3 regions of the Pseudomonas sp. SH10-3B genome follow, and region 2 is predicted to be linked to each of the others. Evidence: riboswitches for the same ligand, from Rfam matches in the RefSeq annotation. Region 2 holds a riboswitch; each other region holds the start of a gene.

The links. Region 2 has a riboswitch for cobalamin ahead of J1G35_RS26325 (ABC transporter substrate-binding protein). Riboswitches for the same ligand answer to the same signal wherever they lie in the genome.
Region 1: it holds a riboswitch for cobalamin, as region 2 does, so the genes downstream of both, J1G35_RS22430 (CbtB-domain containing protein) here and J1G35_RS26325 (ABC transporter substrate-binding protein) in region 2, are expected to answer to the same signal.
Region 3: it holds a riboswitch for cobalamin, as region 2 does, so the genes downstream of both, cobO (cob(I)yrinic acid a,c-diamide adenosyltransferase) here and J1G35_RS26325 (ABC transporter substrate-binding protein) in region 2, are expected to answer to the same signal.

The regions. Positions count from the first base shown of each region.
Region 1 covers NZ_JAFLXD010000035.1:5,237-9,512, reverse strand. Annotated here, with positions in the region: gene cobM (precorrin-4 C(11)-methyltransferase) at 3-749, opposite strand; gene J1G35_RS22440 (cobalamin biosynthesis protein) at 820-1,212, opposite strand; gene J1G35_RS22435 (CbtA family protein) at 1,209-1,913, opposite strand; gene J1G35_RS22430 (CbtB-domain containing protein) at 1,925-2,113, opposite strand; cobalamin riboswitch at 2,210-2,415, opposite strand; cobalamin riboswitch at 2,458-2,658, shown strand; gene cobW (cobalamin biosynthesis protein CobW) at 2,751-3,812, shown strand; gene cobN (cobaltochelatase subunit CobN) at 3,816-4,276, shown strand, end outside.
Region 2 covers NZ_JAFLXD010000050.1:30,248-34,523, reverse strand. Annotated here, with positions in the region: gene J1G35_RS26335 (M4 family metallopeptidase) at 1-377, opposite strand, end outside; gene J1G35_RS26330 (DNA/RNA non-specific endonuclease) at 510-1,439, shown strand; cobalamin riboswitch at 1,476-1,670, shown strand; gene J1G35_RS26325 (ABC transporter substrate-binding protein) at 1,786-2,796, shown strand; gene J1G35_RS26320 (iron ABC transporter permease) at 2,793-3,797, shown strand; gene J1G35_RS26315 (ABC transporter ATP-binding protein) at 3,794-4,276, shown strand, end outside.
Region 3 covers NZ_JAFLXD010000016.1:79,237-83,512, forward strand. Annotated here, with positions in the region: gene J1G35_RS14555 (cobyrinate a,c-diamide synthase) at 1-1,320, opposite strand, end outside; gene cobO (cob(I)yrinic acid a,c-diamide adenosyltransferase) at 1,317-1,928, opposite strand; cobalamin riboswitch at 2,001-2,252, opposite strand; gene J1G35_RS14565 (sorbosone dehydrogenase family protein) at 2,352-3,665, shown strand; gene J1G35_RS14570 (C40 family peptidase) at 3,739-4,275, opposite strand.

The sequences.
Region 1 (4,276 bases), on a different contig from region 2:
AATCAAGGTCGATAAAGGTGCGCATGCCCGGCCCGATACAGCGACGACTCACTGAAACTATCACTCGCCAGTACCCGACCTACCACAATCAGCGCCGTGCGCCGAAAGCCCTTGGCGGCGACTTTGTCGGCAATATCGCTGAGCGTGCCGACCGCCCAATCCTGATCCGGCCATGTCGCCCGGTGCACCACGGCAATCGGACAGTCCGCGCCATAGTGCGGCAGCAGTTCGGCGACGATCTTTTCCAGATGATTGACCCCCAGGTGAATCGCCATGGTCGTGCCATGCCGGGCCAGGCTGTGGAAGTCTTCCCCGGCGGGCATGCTGGTTTTATCGGCGTAGCGGGTCAGGATCACGCTTTGGGCGATGTCCGGCAGGGTCAGTTCGGTCTCCAGCAAGGCTGCGCAGGCGGCCACCGCCGTGACGCCGGGAATGATCTGAAAGGGGATGCCCAACTCACGCAAATAACGGATCTGCTCGCCAATCGCGCCATACAGGCTCGGATCGCCGGAGTGCACCCGTGCCACGTCTTGGCCATTATCGTGGGCGGTCTTGATCAGTTCGATAATCTGTTCCAAGTGCAGTTCAGCGCTGTTGACCACTTGTTTCGCCTGATGACCTTCCAGCACCGCCGCCGGCACCAGCGAGCCGGCATAGATGATCACCGGGCAACTGCGGATCAGGCGTTGGCCTTTGACGGTGATCAATTCCGGATCGCCGGGGCCGGCGCCGATGAAGTAGACGGTCATGGAGAATTCCTGTGCAAAAGCGGGCGAGCATGAAGATTGCTCATGATCGGGAAGGGCGATTATCGGGATTTTAGCCGGCGCAGGCCAATGCAAAGGTGGCCTGGGCGGTTTTCTGGCGGGTGATCAACAAGCGGGCAGGGCCGCCGCAGAGCTGTTCGGCCAGGGCCAGGGCGGCACTTTCGGCGACGCCGTAACAGCCGGTATGGGCAAACGCGACCGCCGATTTGTGGCTCAGCCGGTCTTCGTAAACGGCCAGTTGCCCGGCACTGAAGCACTGCAAGGGCAGGTCGAGCAGTCGGGCCAGGGCGAGTAACCCTGGCTCGTTCTGTTTACGGTCGATGCTGGCCAGTGCGGTGACACGCTGGCGCTCGACCCCGCCCTCGGCCAGGGCGCTGTCGAACAGGTCCAGCAGGGTGTCTACATCACAACCCCGCTGGCAACCCAGGCCGACCACCAGGGTCATGCCGAGTATTGATCGTCGCGGTTGCGGCGGAACAGCCAGGCGCTGATCAGGCCCAAGGCCAGCCAGAACGCCACGTTGGTCAACTGCGAAGCGATCTTGAACTGTGCTTCGAGGGCTTCCGGAGCCAGCATCGAATGGGTTTCCGGCTGCGGCGCGCCGATCACATGTGGCACCACGAGGATCGCCGCGCCCAGGACTTTCAGCAGCCAGTTGCGACCAAACACGATCAGGGCAATACCCACAGCCGTCGAGGCAGCGGTGCCGATCCACCAGATTTGCCGTTGCGCCAGGTCAGCGGCGGCAGTGCCCGGTAGCTCCGGTGGCAGGCCCAGGGTGGGCGCCAGCACAAAGGTCGCGTAACCGGCCAGGCCCCACAGCAAGCCTTGGGCCGTGCGGGTCGGTGCGCGCAGGGTGTAGAGGCCGGCCAGCATCAGGGCGAAGCCGACGGCCACCACCAGGTTGCCGCCGGTGGTCGACAGCACGCGCTGCCAGCCGTCTTCCGGCTCCCAGGCTTCGGCGTCGTGGGAGTGTGCAGCGGCGCCAGCGGCGTGCTCGTGCACGACTTCGGTCGCGGCCGGGGCTTTTTCAAAGGTTTCCGCCTGCAGAATCAGCGGAGCGACCCAGAAGCTTTGCAGCAGGGTCAGCAGCAGGGCGGCCAGCAAGCCGGTGAACCCTGCGGTTTGTGCAATACGCTTGATCATGTCGGCAGGCCTCAGTGGCACGGGAACGCGGCGCTGTGGCGGGTATCGTGGGCAGCGTTGTGCACCGCCTCGATGTGCGAGAAACCGGCGAAATACACCAGGCACGCGCCGAGGATCGACGCACCGATGGCGGCGGTCAGGCGTTGGCTGAGGGTGGCGGAGCTGCTGGCGGTGTGCGAGGTGCTGCTGATGATCGACATGGCGCGTCCCTTTCAGGTGTCAGGGTGAAACGAGCGCATGCAAACCCCGCGAGCCAGGCACGCAGGGTTTTAACAGCGCCCGCCCACCGCGGGTTTGTTATTGGATGTTATTCGGGCCGGTCTCCGGGCTTGCGAGGGACACTGGGTCTAGAAAGCGTCGCCTTCCCATGCCGTACAGGCACAGTGGATCTGACGCTTCACTCGCTTACCGTTGCGGGGGCAGCACCGGACTCGTCATAAGGCTATGACTCACCGGTTTCCCGTTTCACCCTGTGAAGGGCACCCGAAACAAGATGTGTAGGAGAGCATGGGCCGGGGACGGTAGTCAAATGCGGCGAGCCCCTGTAGCCTTGCACCTTCGAGGTTCTTCGGCCCACGCCGAAGCTAAGAAGGGAACGCGGTTCAAGCCGCGGCTGCCCCCGCAACTGTGAAGGGTTTATCTGACTGCCACGCCACTGCCATTACGGCGGGAAGGCGCAGCCAGCGCCGGTCGCAAGACCCGCAAGCCCCAAGCCAGGAGACCTGCCTCGTAACCGATTTTCCAATTCAACCGGGCGGGGTGATCCGGTGACGAAATCTGCTGCTGCGCGCTGCCGCAGGGCCTATCGTCCCGTATGCCCGCCCCAAAGGGCATCCGATGAAAACACTGGCCAAACTTCCCGTCACCATCGTTACCGGCTTCCTCGGCTCGGGTAAAACCACCTTGCTGCGCCATATGCTCGACAACGCCCAGGGCCGTCGTATTGCGGTGATCGTCAACGAATTCGGCGAGCTGGGCATCGACGGTGAGATCCTCAAGCAGTGCTCCATCGGCTGCACCGAAGAAGAGGCCAACGGCCGCGTGTACGAGCTGGCCAACGGCTGCCTGTGCTGCACGGTGCAGGAAGAGTTCTTCCCGGTGATGCGCGAACTGGTCGCCCGTCGTGGCGACCTCGACCATATCCTCATCGAAACCTCGGGCCTGGCCCTGCCAAAACCCTTGGTACAGGCCTTCCAGTGGCCGGAAATCCGCAGCGCCTGCACGGTTGATGCGGTTATCACCGTGGTCGACAGCCCGGCCGTGGCCGCCGGCACGTTCGCCGCGTTCCCGGATCAGGTCGATGCCCAACGCAAACTCGACCCGAACCTGGACCACGAATCGCCGCTGCACGAGCTGTTTGCCGACCAACTGGCCAGCGCCGACCTGGTAATCCTCAACAAATCCGACCTGATCAGCGCCGAAGAACTGGCCCGTGTACGCCTGGAAGTCGCCGAAGAACTGCCGCCAGCGGTGAAGATCATCGAAGCCAGCAGCGGTCGCCTGCCGTTGGACGTATTGATCGGCCTGGGCGCGGGTTCCGAAGAACATATCGATGCTCGCCATAGCCACCACGATCATCATCACGAAGGTGAGGACGATCATGATCACGATGCCTTCGATTCCATCTCCATCGACCTGCCGCAAGCCGACGAAGCACTGCTGCTCGACGCCCTGAACCAGTTGGTGGTTCAGCACGGCATCCTGCGCGTCAAAGGCTTCGCCGCCATCCCGAACAAACCGATGCGCCTGCTGATCCAGGGCGTGGGCACGCGTTTCGATAAGCACTTCGACCGCGCCTGGGGCGCTGATGAACCGCGCGTCACGCGCCTGGTGCTGATCGGCCAGGAGCTGGACGCGGCGGGCCTCGAAGCGCAACTGCGCGCTGCCCTCAGCGTTTAACCCATGCACCTGCTCAGGACTCAGCCCGGTGGTTTCGTCGCGGACGACAATATTGCCGACCTTGGCCAAACCCCCGCTGAACTGGTGATCCTGTGCAGCGGCGATTCCAGCCTGGCGCTGCTGGCCGAAGCCGCCCAGCAGCTGCCCGAGGATTACCCCAGCCTGCGCCTGGCCAACCCGATGCAGGTGCAGAACCATGCGTCGGTCGACCTGTATGTGGATGAAGTGCTGCGCCACGCCAAGGTCATCCTGATTTCGCTGCACGGCGGCATCGGTTATTGGCGCTATGGCATCGAGCGTCTGGTGGAGCTGGCCGAGCGCGGCGTTACGCTGATCCTAGTGCCGGGGGATGATCGCCCGGACCCGGAACTCAGCGGCCTGAGCACGGTGAATGCCGAACAGCGCGACCGCCTGTGGCACTTCCTGCGCCAGGGCGGTCTCGCTAACGCGCTGGATTTTTTCCG
Region 2 (4,276 bases):
CCGGCATCGTCGATGGAGTTGCGGTCGAACACCTCTTCGAAAAAATCGAACGTGGCACCCAGGCCGTCATAAGCTTCGTCCACGGCGGCGTCGCCACTGGCGGGCTGGCCTTCACCCCGGATCAGCTTGCCCGGCAGGCTGTCGGTGCCTTCGGCGCTGTAGATCGAGCGCCGTTTACCAGCGCCCATGACCAGGGCCATGTGGGCCGGCCCCTTGGCGGGCACTGCGACCATGCGCAGCGAGCGGAACGTGCTGTCCTTGGCGCGGGTGCGCAGCGCGATTTCGCGTTGGGCCTTATCACCGTGACGCGCGATCTGGTCGAGCATGTACGGCGGGATCAGGCAGAAAATCGGATTGCGGTAGTGGCGATCACACATGGGCTGGCTCCATTTTTGGCGTGTGGTGAAGCTCCAGGTAACCGCTTGAGGATAGCCCCCAGAGGGTTAACGCGTGTCATCAATTGTCATCAACCTATGTTGCAGTCGTGTTTATCCAAGGAGGACTTACCCATGCCAGCCCGTAAAGCCAAAATCGACCTTGCGCACCGTCCAAGACTCGCCGATCTGCGCCCGTTGATCACGACCACCCCCACGCTGATGGAGGCCCGGGCGGCGGCGCCCCGTGTCACCGCCGCCAAGGATCTAAAGGACCGGCGCGGCTATGCAGCAGACTTTCTCAGCAGCTTCGTGGTGCCCTGGCCCACGGCAGACGAGGCGTTGGCGGATGACGTAGAACCCCTGCGCCTGGACTACACGCATTTCTCGGTGACGATGTCGCGTTCCCGACGACTGGCGCTCTACGTCGGCGTGAATATCGACGGCGGGCAGCATGTGGAGATTATCCGCAGCAATGACACGTGGGCCTACGATGGTCGCCTGCCGATCAGCGCGCAGGTGGGCGAAGCGCTCTACACCAACAACGGCCTGGATCGTGGGCACCTGGTGCGCCGCCAAGACCCCAACTGGGGCGACGAGGCAAAAACCGCCAACCTCGACACCTTCCACTTCACCAACTGCTCGCCGCAGATGAGCGGGTTCAACCAGAAGACCTGGCTGGAACTGGAAGACTACATCCTCGATAACACGCAACGCTGGAAAGCCCGGGCCACGGTGTTCAGCGGCCCGGTGTTCGCCGACGACGACCGTCTCTACCGTGGCATCCGAATCCCCAAGGCGTTCTGGAAAGTGGTGGCCTACCTCAGCGACGACGGCAAGCCCTGCGCCAGTGCCTACATGATCGACCAAAGCCGCGAACTGGGTCAGCTCGACCTGATGTTCGGCCAGGTCAGGACCTACCAGCGCAGCGTGATCCAGATCGAACAATTGACCGGTATCCGCTTCGCCAACCTGGCGGACTACGACGGTTTCAGCAACGAGGAGCGCGCCACCGGGACGCGAATTGAAGCGCTGATCCAGGGCCCTGAGGATATTCGTGTCTGACTGGGCGCCCCTCGGGCTGTATCGCCTCGCCCTAATCAACTACCATACCGCGCCGGTTCCCAAACGGGACTAATAGGGAATCCGAAGCGCGGTATGCCGCGTCAATCGGAACTGCCCCCGCAACTGTAGATGCCGAGCCTGCTCCCCACTGCCACTGGACCACGTCCGGGAAGGCCGGAGCGTGGCGACGACGCATCAGTCAGGAGACCTGCCGGCCCAGCAAAATCACTAACCGGCGGGGTGTCCGGGAAGGACATCCTTACCTGCCCGACCGGCAGTGTTCGAGGGCGTATTTCCGAACTGTACCTCCCCTGTTCCCACGTACGGTTCACACGGAGATTGCCTCATGCTGCCACGCGTTACCGCCCTGATCAGTGCCCTGGGTTTCTGCGCCCTGGCCCAAGCCGCGCCAACTCAGTACCCGCTTACCCTGGAAAACTGCGGCAGCACCCTCACCTTCCAGCAGTCCCCCGCGCGCAGCGTGACCATCGGCCAGGCCGCCACGGAAATGCTCTATGCCCTGGGCGTAGGCGACCGTGTGGTGGGCACCTCGCTGTGGTTCAACAACGTGTTGCCACAGTACGAAGCACAGAACGACGGCATCGAGCGCCTGGCCAACAACGAGCCCAGCTTCGAAGCGGTAATCGCCAAGCGCCCGCAACTGGTGGCCGCCGAGCTGGAATGGGTGGTGGGCCCGCAGGGCGTGGTCGGCACCCGCGAGCAGTTCCACGACCTGAAGATCCCCACCTACCTGCTGCCCTCCGACTGCGAAGGCAAGGACAACCTGGTGGGCGCCGACGGCACGCGGCTGGAGCCGTTCCGTATCGAGACGATCTACAAGAGCATCAGCCAGCTGGCGCAGATTTTCGACGTACAGGATCGCGGCCAACACCTGAACGACGAGCTCAAGGCGCGCCTGGCCAAATCCGTGGCCACCGTGCAGAGCAAAGGCCTCAAGCAGGCCAGCGCGCTGGTGTGGTTCTCCAGTTCCGAAATGGCCAGCGACCCGTACGTGGCGGGCCACAAGGGTATTCCGGAGTTCATGCTCGAAACCCTCGGCCTGCACAACGTGGTGCAATCCGATGAAGAATGGCCCGCCGTCGGCTGGGAAACCATCGCCAAGGCCAACCCGACCTTCCTGGTGATCGCCCGCATGGACCGCCGCCGCTATCCCGCCGACGACCATGAAAAGAAACTCGCTTTCCTGCGCAGCGACCCGGTCACGCGCAACATGGACGCGGTGAAAAACAACCGCATCATCATCCTCGACGCCCTGGCGCTGCAGGCCAGCATCCGCACGTTCGATGGCCTGGAACAACTGGCCACGGCCATCGACGGCTACAACCTGCCGAAATGATCCGGACCTTACTCGCCCTGGCGCTATTGCTGATCGCCGTCCTCGCCGGCGTGGCCATTGGTGAAACCGCCATCGATCCGCTGGTGGTGCTGCAGGTGCTCGCCAACAAACTGTGGGCAGCCGGTTACGTGCTGGACCCGATCGATGAAGGCGTGGTGTGGAACTACCGCCTCACCCGCGCCCTGGTTGCCGCCGCCTGCGGTGCAGGGCTGGCCACCTGCGGGGTGATTTTGCAGTCATTGCTGCGCAACCCGCTGGCCGATCCGTACCTGCTGGGTATCAGCGCCGGCGCCTCGACCGGCGCGGTGTTGGTGGCGCTGATGGGCGTGGGCGGCGGGCTGATTTCACTCTCGGCCGGCGCATTTGTCGGCGCGATGGCGGCGTTCGCCCTGGTGATCTTGCTGGCGCGGGCCAGCGGTTCGTCCAGCGGCACCGGGCAGATCATCCTCGCAGGCATCGCCGGGTCACAGCTGTTCAATGCGCTCACGGCGTTCCTGATCACCAAGTCCGCCAGCTCCGAACAGGCGCGCGGCATCATGTTCTGGCTGCTGGGCAACCTCAGCGGCGTGCGCTGGCCGTCGGTGTGGCTGGCAGTGCCGGTGGCGGTCACGGGCTTGGTGGTGTGCCTGTGGCATCGGCGCGCGTTGGATGCGTTCACCTTCGGCACCGACTCGGCCGCGTCCCTGGGCATCCCGGTGCGCCGCGTGCAGTTTGTGCTGGTGGGGTGCGCGGCGCTGGTGACGGCGGTGATGGTGTCGATTGTCGGCTCCATCGGTTTTGTCGGCCTGGTGATCCCCCACGCGGTGCGCCTGTTGCTCGGCACCGGGCATTCGCGCCTGCTGCCGGCCAGTGCGCTGGGCGGCGCGTTATTTTTGATTGCGGCCGATGTGTTGTCGCGCACCTTGATCAAGGGCCAGGTGATTCCGGTCGGCGTGGTGACGGCGCTGGTGGGCGCGCCGGTGTTTGCACTGATCCTGATTGGCCGGAGGAATGCGCGATGAGCGTACTGAGTTGCACCGGGCTGGGCTTCAAGGTGCGCGAGGCCGAGTTGCTGCGCGATATTCACCTGGAGGTTCAATTGGGTGAAACCCTGGGGATTGTCGGGCCGAATGGCTCCGGCAAATCCACCCTGCTCAAACTGCTCGCCGGCTTGCGCACGCCGGCCAGCGGCGACGTGCGCCTGGGCGGGCAACGCCTGGGCGACCTGTCCCGCCGTGCCATCGCACAACAGCTGGCGGTGGTGGAACAACAGGCCGACACCGACGACGCCATCCGCGTGTTCGACGCCGTCGCGCTGGGCCGTACACCGTGGCTGTCAGCGCTGAGCCCGTGGTCCGGCGAAGACGACGCCATCGTGCGCCAGGCCCTGCATGATGTGGACGCCACCCACCTGAGCCACCGCGCCTGGCGCAGCCTCTCCGGCGGCGAGCGCCAGCGCGTACACATCGCCCGCGCCCTGGCGCAACGGCCGCAGATCCTG
Region 3 (4,276 bases), on a different contig from region 2:
CACAGTGGATAGGGTTTGAGCTCGGTCCGGCGCAAACAAGGCGGCCACCGCAGTCGGATTCGACGGGAAATAGAAGTGCACGTAAGAGGCCGTCATTCGCCCCTGCCGGTAAACCGCTTCGGCACCGCGCCCACCATTGGGGCTCAGGCCACGGGCAATCGGCTGGCACTCGGTGCTGGTCAGGGAATGGTGGTACGTGTGCCCGCGCAGCACGCCTTCGGGCAATTCGACGCTTTGCAGGGCCAGGGCCGCGAGTTTCTTTTGCATCACCGCATCGCCCTGGAGCAGGCCAAGCAGTTCAGCACGTTTGCCGTCCACGTCGGTGAGCGAGTCCAGCAGGTAGAGCATGCCGCCGCACTCGGCGAGCAACGGCTTGCCGGCGGCGTGGTGCGCACGAATGGCGGTGAGCATCGGAGTATTGTCGGACAGCGCCTGGTGGTGCAATTCCGGGTAACCACCGGGCAAATAGAGGCTGTCAGCCTCGGGCAGCTGGCGATCATGGATCGGCGAGAAAAACGTCAGTTCGGCGCCCATCGCCCGCAGCAGGTCGAGGCTGGCGCCATAGGTGAAGGCGAAGGCTTCGTCACGGGCCACGGCAATGCGTACACCGGCCAGCAATGGCTCGGCGGCGATCACTTGCGGTGCGGCGAAGGTTACCGGTGGCGGCAACGCGACTTCACAGCTGCTGCCCAGTGCCTGGGCGGCGGCGTCCAGGCGCACGTCGAGATCGTTCAATTCGCTGGCTTGCACCAGGCCCAAATGGCGGCTGGGCAGTTCAATCCCGGTTTCGCGGGACAGTGCGCCATACCAACGCAAGCCTTCGGTGAGGCTGCCTTCCAGCAGTTGCGCATGGCGCAGGGTACCGACGCGGTTGGCCAGCACGCCGGCAAACGGCAAGTCCGGCTGATAGCGCGCCAGGCCCAGGGCCAGGGCGCCAAAGGTCTGGGCCATGGCGGTGCCATCGATCACGCCGAGCACCGGAACGCCGAAATGCCGCGCCAGGTCGGCGCTGGACGGTGTGCCATCGAACAGGCCCATCACGCCTTCGATCAGGATCAGGTCGGCCTCCCCCGCCGCTTCCCACAGCAGGCGGCGACTTTCCTGCTCGCCCACCATCCACATGTCCAATTGATACACCGGCGCACCGCTGGCGCGTTCGTGGATCATCGGGTCCAAGAAGTCCGGGCCGCATTTGAACACGCGCACCTTGCGCCCCAGGTTGCGGTGCAAACGGGCCAGCGCGGCGGTGACGGTGGTTTTGCCCTGGCCGGACGCCGGTGCGGCGATCAGGACGGCTGGGCAATGGCGGGGCTGATTCAAAGTTCGACGCCCTTCTGTGCCTTGATACCGGCCTGGAATGCGTGCTTGAGCATGCCCATTTCGGTGACGGTGTCGCCCATTTCGATCAATTCAGGCTTGGCGCCACGGCCGGTGACCACCACGTGCTGCATCGGCGGACGGGCTTGCAGGTCGCTGAGTACCTGATCGAGGTCGAGGTAGCCATGCTTGAGGGCGATGTTCAGCTCATCCAGCACCACCAGGCCGATGGTGGGGTCTTGCAGCAGTTCACGGGAGACGGCCCAGGCGGCTTCGGCGGCGGCGATATCGCGCTGGCGGTCCTGGGTTTCCCAGGTGAAGCCTTCGCCCATCACATGGAAACGCACTTGTTCGGGGAAGCGACGGAAGAACAACTCCTCACCGGTGCTGTTGCGCCCTTTGATGAACTGCACCACACCGCACTGCATGCCGTGGCCCATGGCGCGCGCGAGCATGCCGAATGCCGAGCTGCTCTTGCCTTTGCCGTTGCCGGTCAGCACCAGCAGCAAGCCGCACTCATTGGGGGAATTGGCGATGCGCTCGTCGATCACGGCTTTTTTGCGCAGCATGCGCGCCAGGTGGCGTTCGTCGCGGTCGGGGGTATCGGTCATGGCAGCTCTCCGTTGGGGCTGGACAAAAACGGCAGGCAGGAAAAAACAGACAGCCAAGCATCGCCCACCGTGATGCTGTTGGATGATCCAGGCCGGTCTCCGGGCTCATGAGTGGCGCTCCCTATGTAGAAAGCAGGCCGACGATGCGCCTTCCCATATCGTCAGGCGATACAGTGGCCAATGGCAGCGTCTTGACTCATTTACCGTTGCGGGGGCAGCGCCGGAATCGCGGCAGCACTGTGTACAAGTGCGCTCACTCACCGGCTTCCCTGTTTCACTCTGTCGACCCACGGGTCACAGAGCACCTGAAACAAGCCGCGAAGGTTAGTGGGTTGGGGGTGGAGCGTCAATTAAAGCTGGCGTTGCACTTGAACCATCGCCTCGCCGCTCTCCTCTACCCTTACAGGTATCCAGGAGAACACCATGCATAAAACCAGACTCGCCCTACTGATCATGCTCGCCGGCACCCTCGCCGCCTGCGGTGAAAGCTCCACCCTGCAGGTGTCCGATGGCACCGGGCCGTCGCCCCAACTGCCGGAGCCGAACAAAACCCTGATTCCCACCGTGAACATCGCCCCGGCTATCGGTTGGCCGCAGGGCGCGAAGCCGACAGCAGCGGCCGGCACCCAAGTGGCGGCGTTCGCCGAAGGCCTGGACCACCCGCGCTGGCTATATGTACTGCCCAACGGCGATGTGCTGGTGGCAGAAACCAATGCGCCGCCCAAACCGGATGATTCCAAGGGCATTCGCGGCTGGGTCATGGAAAAAGTCATGGGCCGTGCCGGTGCCGGGGTGCCAAGCCCGAACCGCATCACCCTGCTGCGCGATGCCGATCACGATGGCGTCGCCGAGACCCGCACGGTGTTTCTGGAGAACCTCAATTCACCGTTCGGCATGACACTGGTCGGCAATGACCTGTACGTGGCCGATTCGGACAAGCTGCTGCGCTTCCCCTATCAAGCGGGCGAAACCGCGATCAAGGGCGCGGGCACCAAGGTGGTCGACCTGCCGGGCGGCCCCTTGAACCACCATTGGACCAAGAACGTGATCGCCAGCAAGGACGGCAGCAAGCTGTACGTAAGCGTCGGTTCCAACAGTAATGTCGGCGAAAACGGTCTGGAGGCGGAACAGGGCCGGGCGGCGATCTGGGAGGTGGATCGCGCCAGCGGCGAGCACCGCATTTTCGCTTCCGGCCTGCGCAACCCTAACGGCATGGCCTGGGAACCCCAGAGCGGCAAGCTGTGGACCGCAGTGAACGAGCGCGATGAGATCGGCAGCGATCTGGTGCCGGACTACATCACCTCGGTCAAGGACGGCGGTTTCTATGGCTGGCCTTTCAGCTACTACGGCCAGCATGTGGATGTGCGCGTCACGCCGCAGAATCTGGACCTGGTCGCCAAGGCCATCGCGCCGGACTACGCGGTGGGGCCACACACCGCATCTTTAGGCCTGACGTTCGCCGAGGGCAGCAAACTCCCGGCGCCGTTCAGCAATGGCGCGTTCATCGGCCAGCATGGCTCGTGGAACCGCAAGCCGCACAGTGGCTACAAGGTGATCTTCGTGCCATTCGAGGGCGGCCAGCCTAAAGGCCAGCCGGTGGATGTGCTGACCGGGTTCCTCGACAAAGATGAGAAAGCCATGGGTCGGCCGGTGGGTGTGGTGATTGATCAGCAGGGGGATTTGCTGGTAGCGGATGATGTGGGGAATAAGGTCTGGCGGGTGTCGGCGGCTCAATAAACGCCTCCAGAAGCAACATAAAACCAGTGTGGAAAGGGGCAAGCCCTCTCCCACATTTAGTTCGGTGTTTGGTTCAGGGATTACGTGCCAGGTTTGCTGGCAACACACGCTTGGCACTCAGATAGGCATTCTGCCAATACGCCTTGGACAAGGTATCCAGCTTCACCGTACCGCCGGTTTGCGGCGCATGGACAAAGCGGCCTTCGCCCACATAGATGCCGGCGTGGCTGACCTGGGAACCGCCACCGGTGGCAAAGAACAGCAGATCGCCGGTCTGCAGGTTCTGTTCGCTGACATCCTGGGCGCGCATCACGATCAGCTCGCGGGTAGTGCGCGGCAGGGAGATGCCGGCGGCGTCACGGAACACGAAGCCGATCAGGCCGCTGCAATCAAACCCCGAGTCCGGCGTGTTGCCGCCCCAGCGATAAGGCGTGCCGACCAGACCCAATGCACGAAAGAGCACGTCTTCGGCAGCAGGCGAGAAACTTTGGCTGGAATAGGTGAACACCGGCTTGGGCTTGACCGCAACGGGAGCGGGCGGCGGCCGACTGGCGCAGGCGCTGATAAGCGCGGCGCAGAGGATAAGGAGCAGGCGGGCTGAGGTCGACATG